Regions from separate parts of the Streptomyces sp. YPW6 genome, predicted to be linked through region 2. Evidence: riboswitches for the same ligand, from Rfam matches in the RefSeq annotation. Region 2 holds a riboswitch; the other holds the start of a gene.
What was found. A riboswitch is a leader RNA that binds a small molecule or an ion and turns the genes downstream of it on or off. The one in region 2 is predicted to bind cyclic di-AMP.
Positions count from the first base shown of each region.

Region 1: it holds a riboswitch for cyclic di-AMP, as region 2 does, so the genes downstream of both, KME66_RS21190 (transglycosylase family protein) here and KME66_RS02950 (LysM peptidoglycan-binding domain-containing M23 family metallopeptidase) in region 2, are expected to answer to the same signal.

Region 1 covers NZ_CP076457.1:4,767,355-4,771,759, reverse strand. Annotated here, with positions in the region: gene eno (phosphopyruvate hydratase) at 1-1,019, opposite strand, end outside; gene KME66_RS21190 (transglycosylase family protein) at 1,343-2,050, opposite strand; cyclic di-AMP (ydaO/yuaA leader) riboswitch at 2,056-2,234, opposite strand; gene KME66_RS21185 (transglycosylase family protein) at 2,523-3,596, opposite strand; gene KME66_RS21180 (cytochrome P450) at 3,773-4,405, opposite strand, start outside.
Region 2 covers NZ_CP076457.1:654,681-659,085, reverse strand. Annotated here, with positions in the region: gene KME66_RS02965 (helix-turn-helix domain-containing protein) at 1-415, shown strand, start outside; gene KME66_RS02960 (DUF6126 family protein) at 481-654, shown strand; gene KME66_RS02955 (tyrosine-protein phosphatase) at 689-1,501, opposite strand; cyclic di-AMP (ydaO/yuaA leader) riboswitch at 1,945-2,105, shown strand; gene KME66_RS02950 (LysM peptidoglycan-binding domain-containing M23 family metallopeptidase) at 2,109-3,092, shown strand; gene KME66_RS02945 (SGNH/GDSL hydrolase family protein) at 3,254-4,093, shown strand; gene KME66_RS02940 (STM4011 family radical SAM protein) at 4,102-4,405, opposite strand, start outside.

The DNA of each region.
Region 1 (4,405 bases), 4.1 Mb from region 2:
CCGATCTGGTTGACCTTGACGAGCAGGGCGTTGGCGGAGCCCTCCTCGATGCCGCGGGCCAGGCGCTCGGGGTTGGTGACGAAGAGGTCGTCGCCGACGATCTGCACCTTGGAGCCGATGCGGTCGGTGATGACCTTCCAGCCGGCCCAGTCGTCCTCGTACAGCGGGTCCTCGATGGAGACCAGCGGGTACGCGGAGACGAGCTCCTCGTAGTACTCGGTCATCTCGGCGGCCGAGCGGGACTTGCCCTCGAACTCGTAGGCGCCGTCCTTGTAGAACTCGGACGCGGCGACGTCGAGCGCGAGCGCGATGTCGCGGCCCGGGACGTAGCCGGCCTCCTTGATGGCCTCGACGATGAGGTCCAGGGCGGCGCGGTTGGACTCCAGGTTCGGGGCGAAGCCGCCCTCGTCGCCGAGTCCGGTGGACAGGCCCTTGGTCTTGAGGACCTTCTTCAGCGTGTGGTAGATCTCCGCGCCCCAGCGCAGGGCCTCGGAGAAGGACTCCGCGCCGATCGGCGCGATCATGAACTCCTGGATGTCCACGTTGGAGTCGGCGTGCGAGCCGCCGTTGAGGATGTTCATCATCGGAACGGGCAGCAGGTGCGCGTTCGGGCCGCCGAGGTAGCGGAAGAGCGGCAGGTCGGACGCCTCGGAGGCGGCGTGCGCGACGGCCAGCGAGACACCGAGGATGGCGTTCGCGCCGAGCGAGGCCTTGTTCTCGGTGGCGTCCAGGTCGAACATCGCCTGGTCGATGAGGCGCTGCTCGGTGGCGTCGTACCCGACGAGCTCCGGGCCGATCTGCTCGATGACGGCGAGGACGGCCTTCTCGACGCCCTTGCCCTGGTAGCGGTTGGGGTCACCGTCGCGAAGCTCGATGGCCTCGAACGCACCGGTGGAGGCGCCGGACGGAACGGCAGCACGGCCCGTGCTGCCGTCGTCGAGGCCGACCTCGACCTCGACCGTGGGGTTGCCCCGGGAGTCGAGGATTTCCCTGGCTACGACGACGTCGATGGACGGCACGAGGCATCTCCTTCTGGGATCTGACACTGGTTGTGCAGGGTCACTGTGGCCTTGCGACACGAGCCTATCCGGCCCGGCCGCGTCCGTCGGCCGCCCGCCCGCCTCCTGGGACGAAAAAGGACCCAAGAGCCTGCATAACGGGGCAGAACTCTAGAAATCTACTGGGCGGTAACAACAAGAGGTGAACGCACGCGGCCCTCCGGACGCCCACCGCTCACGAAGAACCCGGCCCGGCGCGCTGGGGGGAAGAGCGCGCCGGGCCGGGAAGCCGTGCGAGGGAGGATGCCGCCGGACACCCTCCCTCCGAGGAGGAGAGACGGCGATTACTTCAGGTGGAGCTGCTGACCCGGGAAGATCAGGTCTGCGTCCTCGACGATGTCGTCGTTGAGCTGGAAGAGCTTGCTCCAGCCGCCCTTGACGCCTTCCTTCTGAGCGATCTTGCTCAGGGTGTCGCCGGACTTGACCTTGTACTCGCCGTCGCCCTTCTTGACCTTGTCGCCGGTCGGGGTGGTGACGGTCTTCTTGCTCTCGGCCTTGGGGGCCTCGCGCTGCTCGCTGCGCGTCGTGGGCTGCTCGGCCTGACGCTGCGGCTGCGCCTGCTCGGGCTTGCTGGCGGACTGGCCGGAGCCGCCGGGGTTCACGCCCGGGTCCACACCGTCGTTGGTGAGGCCGCCGGCGCCGGCGCAGGCCCAGGCGCCCGGACCCTGCATGTCGAGAAGCTTCTCGGCGGTGGCGATCTGCTGGTCCTTGGAGGCCAGGTCGGCGCGCGCGGCGTACTGCGTACCGCCGGCGGCGGCCCAGCTGGACTGCGAGAACTGCAGCCCGCCGTAGTAGCCGTTGCCCGTGTTGATGGACCAGTTGCCACCGGACTCGCACTGGGCGACGGCGTCCCAGGTCTCGACGGAGGCGGCGGAGGCGTTGGTCGCACCCATCAGCGGGACGGCGACGGCGGCACCGGCGACACCGGCGAGGGTCGCGAGACGGGTGGCCTTGGACGGGCGGCGGTGCTTGCCCTTGCTGTTCAGCAGCATGGAACGAATCTCCTCACCGACGCCTACGAGGTGAGCTGTCGGGTTCGGGCTGATGAGTTGCCCGGCCGTGCGTCCTTGCGCACGGCTCCACCCCAAGCCGGTCCCGTACGCCCCCCGGAAGGGGATCGTGCGGACCCGGCGGCCTACCTGGGTCCCCCGCTCCTGCCTACGGCGCTTACGCGTCTGTTCCCTCCGACCGACGGCAGGATTCGGCGTGACGGTCGACGGGGCCCGCGGTGCGAGCGGCTTAGACCGTAAACACAGGCAAGCCCGACATTCAAAGACGGACATAGGGGGCAATCGACTCGAACTCGCGGCAACCGATGGGGCGTTTCCGCAGGTCGGGGGCGATGTGCGCGAAGGGACCGGAAGGGGCGCGTGAGTTGAAGCAAAGAGACCCATGTCTCACTTACGCAAAGTGGACATAGGTCTCTTAACTGCCTCTGTTTTCGGGGTGTTTTCCCGAATTGACTCAGTTGGCGGCAGGCGCCTCGGCGGACGCGTCGGCATCCTGCGGCGCGGCCTGACCGGCCCCCTGCCCCTGCCCCTGCCCCTGCCCCTGGCTCCGCTCCAGCCCCAGATCCAGGTTCTGGCCGGGCAGGATCAGGTCCGGGTCGGAGCCCAGGAGGTCCTTGTTGGTCTCGTACAGACCGGTCCAGCCGCCGGGGACTTCCTGGGCGTCGGCGATCGCCCAGAGGTTGTCGCCGGGCTGCACTGTGTACGCACCGGCGACCGCCGCACCGCCGTCCCGGGCGTCACCGTCACCCCGCGAGGCGTGCCGGCCGGATCCGCGCGGCCCCTCCTCCTGCCCGGCACCGGCCTCCTCGGGCGCGGGGGCGCCGCGATGCTTGCCGCCCTTGCCCAGGGAGGCGTCGGGGGCGGCGGAGGGGTCGGCGGCGTCGGGGGCCTCGGAGGAGGGCGGGGCGGAGGGCGTCACCGCGGGGTCGGGGGCTTCGGCGCCCCGCTCCGCGCCGGCACTGTCCCCCTTGCCCGCCGGGCCGCCCTTCTCGGCCTTCCCGCTCCCGTCACCCTTGCCGCCCTTGCCGGACTCGCCGGCTTCACCGGACGTGCCGGATTCATCCGCTTCACCGGACGCGTCCGCGTCGTCGGTCGGGGTGGCCGTCGGGTCGGGGGCCGGCGCGGTGCCCGGGTCGACGCCCGGCAGGCTGCCGTCCACCGCGAGCCCCGAGATCACCGCACAGCTCGGCCATGCCTTGGGGCCCTGGTCCGCCAGGACCTTCTCGGCGACGGAGATCTGCTGCGACCGGCTGGCGAGGTCGGCGCGGGGTGCGAACTCCGTTCCGCCGTACGCCGACCAGGTCTCCTGCGAGAACTGGAGCCCGCCGTAGTAGCCGTTGCCGAGGTCGGCGCTCCACATGCCGCCGCTCTCGCACTCCGCGACCCGGTCCCAGGTGGTGGCCTCGGCGGCGGTGGCGCCGCTCGCCCCGAGCAGCGGGATGGCGATGGCCGATCCCGTCACGCCTGCGGCGACGACGATGGCGGGTGCCTGGCGAGGGCGGCGGTGTCTGCCGTTCGCGGAGCCCATGGGTATGCCTTCCGTGCGACTGACAAGCGAGTGACCTGAGCTCCGCGCAGCGGGATTACGTGCCTGCGTCGGTGCACCAGTGACGCGTGAGCACCATGCGGCCGACGCGTCGAACCGTGAACCTAGCGGGACTCGAACGTGTGTCACAAGTCGATGCAGCGCAGATCACGTAAAAGTCACAGAGTTGACAGCGTGTCACTTTCCTCGGAACGGTTTCCCGGCTCGAACGCGACCGGAAGCGTGCGCAGTCCGCGCATGATGAGCCCGCCGCGCCACCGCAAATCGGCAGGTTCTTCAGCAAGTCGCAGGTCAGGCAGGCGTCTCAGGAGCGTGGCCAGCGCGGTCCGCCCTTCGAGGCGGGCCAGCGGGGCCCCCAGGCAGTAGTGGATGCCGTGCCCGTAACCGAGGTGCTGATTGTCACTCCGTGCAAGGTCCAGTGTGTCCGGATCCGTGAAGCGCTCCGGGTCGCGGTCGGCCGCCGCGAGCACCACGAGTACGGGGTCCCCGGCGGCGATCTCCTGGCCGCCCAGGGTCAGCGGCTCGGTGGCGTACCGCCAGGTCGCCATCTCTACCGGCCCGTCGAACCGGAGCAGTTCCTCCAGCCCGGTCGCCAGCAGGTCGCTCTCCTCCAGGTCCGGGGACGCCGCGAGGGACGCCTCCAGCCGGGCCCGCTGCTCGGGGTGGCGCAGGAGCGCGTAGGTGCCGTTGCCGATCAGGTTGACGGTCGTCTCGAAGCCGGCGAAGAGGAGGATGAACGCCATCGCGGCCGCCTCGTTCTCCGTGAGGTGCTCGCCGTGGTCGCTGGCCCG
Region 2 (4,405 bases):
CTACGGTACGACGGTCTCCGAGCTCCTCGGTGAGCAGCCGCCCGAACGGGACGCGGTCATCCGCGGCGGCGGCTTCGAGGGGGCGGAGGCCGACGGCTGGATGTACCGGCAGGCGGGCGGCTCCGGCCGTGCGATGCAGGCGCTGCGGGTGCGCGTCCCGTACGGGGCCCAGGGCGACCTGGTCCGGGTGCACCCCGGCGAGGAGTGGCTGTACGTCCTGGAGGGCCGGCTGCGGGTCGGGCTCGGCGACACGGTCCACGACCTCGAACCCGGCGACAGCGCCCACTTCGACTCGCTCACCCCGCACCGGATCGCCGCCGTCGACCGCTCCGGCGCGGAGCTGCTCTTCGTCCATTCCCTCCTGCAGAGCCCGGCCGCCGAGATCTGCCTCGGCAGTGGGCCGCACCCGCGCTGACCGGCCGTCCCCGCCGGCCCCACCCCTTCACTCCACCGGCCACCAGGCCGACCGAGAGGACCGTCATGTCCGATTCCGAACACTACGACCCGCTGGGCCCCGGCCGCCGCGCGGACGAGGACCCGCAGGAGAAGCGGATGCCGCGCGGAGTCATCATCCGGCTCTTCGCCTATCTGGTGGCGGGCCACATCATCGCGGCCTTCCTCTACCTGCTCTTCGCGGTGGCCGGGAGCAAGTGACCGGCCGCCCCGGGGCGAGCGGCCGCCCCAGGGGTCAGCCCTCGTCGAGCAGCCGCTCGCGCAGCCGCTCCCGGGTCTCCGGGGAGATCCCCAGCCCCTCGGCCAGATAGCGGTCCGTCGATCCCCAGTTCTCCTCGATGGCGGCGAAGGCCGCTGCGAGATAGGCGGGCCGCGCCCCGAACAGCGGGTCCAGCAGCTCCGCCACCTCGGGCGACATACCGGTCCCGGACGGGTCCGAGCGCTTCACCTTGTACCGGCGGTGGGGGTCGTTGGACTTGAGGTAGTCCTCCTCGATCGCCTCCGGAACGACCCCGACGGCGAGCAGGGCGACCGCGATCGAGAGGCCGGCCCGGTCCTTGCCCGCCGCGCAGTGCATCAGTGCCGGGACGCTGTCCTCGGCCAGGGCGTGCAGGACCCGGCTGTGCTCGGCGGTGCGGTCCTCGATCGTCGCGCGGTACATCCGGACCATGCGGTCGACCCCCTTGCCTCCCGCCAGGACCGAACGCAGCTGCTCGATGTTCCCGCTGCCCACCAGGCGCCAGAACTCCGCGCCGTCCGCCGGGTCGGAGAGCGGAATGCTGACATTGCGGACACCGGCCAGCTCGATGTCGTAGCCGTCGAGCTGATGGTCGGCGGAGTGGCGGAAGTCGAAGACGGTGTGGAGCCCCAGCCCGCCGAGGAAGGCCGCGTCCTCGGCGGTGGCGTGCGCCAGATGGCCACTGCGGTAGAGCCGGCCGAAGGCGGTCCGCCGCCCGTCCGCGGTGGGGAGTCCGCCCACGTCGCGGAAGTTGCGGACTCCGGTCAGCACGATCTCGTTCGGCGGGACCTGCGGCACCTGCTGCGTCACGGGGGCTCCTGGGATCTCGGGCGTCGGCGCGGCTCTCCGGCGAGGGCGCTCCCGTGACGATACGACATCGATTCGACAGAAAATCATCACGGCTGCCTCCTGGTGCCGGGCGCCGGGCGGGCCGGGGTGACCCGGCGTCAGGAGACCCGCGAGCGACATGTCCGTATTGGAGCATTTCGCATAACGTGCCCCGTTAGTGGGGGAGATGGGATTCCAGGGGTGAGCGGGATCATATCCGTGACGGTCCGTGGTGAGAGGGCGAGGGGGTATTCCCGTTACTCGCACGGAAAGGCAAGATCCGTAATCCACGGAGTGTGACCGGAAATCCGGGGCGTCATCGAATCGATGATTCCACCGGGCAACCGATGGCTTGTTCCGCCCGTCCTGACCGGTTTACGGTCACCGTCAATCCGGACGGACCGCCTAATCCTGCCGCCGCCCGGAATTCGCACCCACCCACTCACGTGTGGCAGGAGCGGGGGAACCAGGTAAGCCGCCGGTCCGGAGAGATCCGGGCCGGCTCGGGGTGAAGTCGCGGCAACGCGACCGGGCATCTCCAGCCCGAACCCGACAGCTCACCTCGCAGGCGCCGGAGAGGAACTTCCCCATGCCCGCACAGGGTAAGCACCGCCGTCCGAAGTCCGGCCCGATCTCCCGCGGCGTCCTCGCCGCAGGGACCGGCGGCGCCGCACTCGCCCTCCCGCTCATCGGCGCCACCGTGGCGAACGCCGCGGACCAGGCCGTGCCGGCCGCCAAGCCGGCCGCCGCCTCGGTCGCCGCCGCGCACACCGCTCCCGCCGCCGCTCCTGTCACGTCGAAGGCCCCGAAGACGTACACCGTGGTCACCGGCGACTACCTGTCGAAGATCGCCGCCGAGCACCAGCTCAAGGGCGGCTGGGAGAAGCTCTACCAGGACAACCGCTCCGCGGTCGGCGACAACCCCAGCCTGATCCACCCGGGCCTGAAGCTGACCCTCGGCGCCAAGGGCTCCGCCCCGGCCGAGAAGTCCGCGGCCCCCGAGGCCGCCCCGAAGAAGGCCGCCCCGAAGAAGGCCGCGCCGAAGAAGGCGGCACCGGCCCCGAAGGCCGCGCCGGAGGAGGCCCCGAAGGGCGACACCATCTCCGCCGACGACTCCGAGGGCTCCGGCGCCTCCGCGCAGAGCGGCTCCTCCGAGGCCACCGGTTCCGGCTGGTCCGCCCCGCTGGCCAGTGCCAACGTCACCACCCCGTACCGCGCTTCCGGCTCCAGCTGGTCCAGCGGCTACCACACCGGCGCGGACTTCCGGGCCGCCTCCGGCACCCCCGTCCTCGCCATCGGCTCGGGCACCGTCGTCTCGGCCGGCTGGAGCGGCTCGTACGGCAACGAGGTCGTCATCAAGCACGAGGACGGCATGTACTCCCAGTACGCCCACCAGACCTCGCTGAACGTCTCGGTCGGCCAGACCGTCACCGGCGGCCAGCAGATCGGCCTCTCCGGCTCCACCGGCAACTCGACCGGCCCGCACCTGCACTTCGAGGTCCGCACGGGCCCGAGCTACGGTTCGGACGTCGACCCGATCGCCTACCTGCGTCAGCACGGCGTCTCGGTCTGACCGAGCGGCGGGAGAAAAGTCCGAGGGGTGGTGCGCGGCGGCGCACCGCCCCTCGCTTTATTCCGGGTTTACCGAAAACTGACCGGGTGGTCTATCTCACCCTCCGTCAACCCCGTATTACGGTCGCGTAGGTCACATCGGGCAATGCAGGATACGTCCTTGTGGCAGACGATTCGAGAAACAACCAGCAGCACACCATCGGGTCGTACGCGGCGATCGGCGACAGTTTCACCGAGGGCGTCGGAGACCCCGGTCCCGACGGGACCTTCGTCGGATGGGCGGACCGCTTCGCGGTGCTCCTCGCCGACCGGCTCCCGGCCCCCGACCCGGCCGGCCCCGCGGGCGCTCCGTACGAAGACTCCCCGCACGGGGACTTCCGCTACGCCAATCTCGCCGTACGAGGACGTCTCCTCGACCAGATCGTCGAGGAGCAGGTCCCGCGCGCCAAGGAGCTGGCCCCCGATCTGGTCAGCTTCTGCGCCGGCGGCAACGACATCATCCGGCCGGGCACCGACCCCGATGATCTCGCCGAGCGCTTCGAGCGCGCCGTCGCCGATCTGAGCAACGCCGTCGGCACGGTCATGGTCACCACCGGCTTCGACACCCGGGGTGTCCCGGTGCTGCGCCACATGCGCGGCAAGATCGCCACGTACAACGTCCATCTGCGGGCCATCGCCGACCGCTACCGGTGTCCGGTGCTGGACCTGTGGTCCCTGCGCTCGGTCCAGGACCGCCGCGCGTGGGACGCCGACCGGCTGCACCTGTCGCCCGAGGGCCACACCCGTGTCGCGCTCCGCGCCGCCCAGGTCCTCGGCCACGAGGTGCCCGCCGACCCCGACCAGCCCTGGCCGCCGCAGGCCCAGCGCAGCCCCTTCGACGAGCGGCGCGACAACCTCCAGTGGGCCCGCGAGTACCTGGTGCCCTGGATCGGCCGACGGCTGCGCGGCGAGTCCTCCGGCGACCACGTCGAGGCCAAACGCCCCGACCTGCTGCCGCTGTAGCGGGCCCCTCAGGGCTCCAGCAAGGGGAGCGCACGCCGGGACGGGTTCGGCACGACGAGCCTGTCCGGCGGCGTCCCCGTGCCGTATCCGGCCGGTATCCGCTCCAGGACACCGCCGGCGAACACGTCGTACAGCGGCAGCGACTCCAGATGCACATAGCCGATGTGGCAGTCGCACACGGCGAGCGGACACGCCCGTGGGCCGAGGGCCCGGCGGTAACTGCCGTCGTAGAGGTTGCCCAGCTCCGCCTCGACGAAGTGGCAGCGCCGGACCGTGCCGTCCCCGTCCACCGAGATGACCGACTCGCCCGTG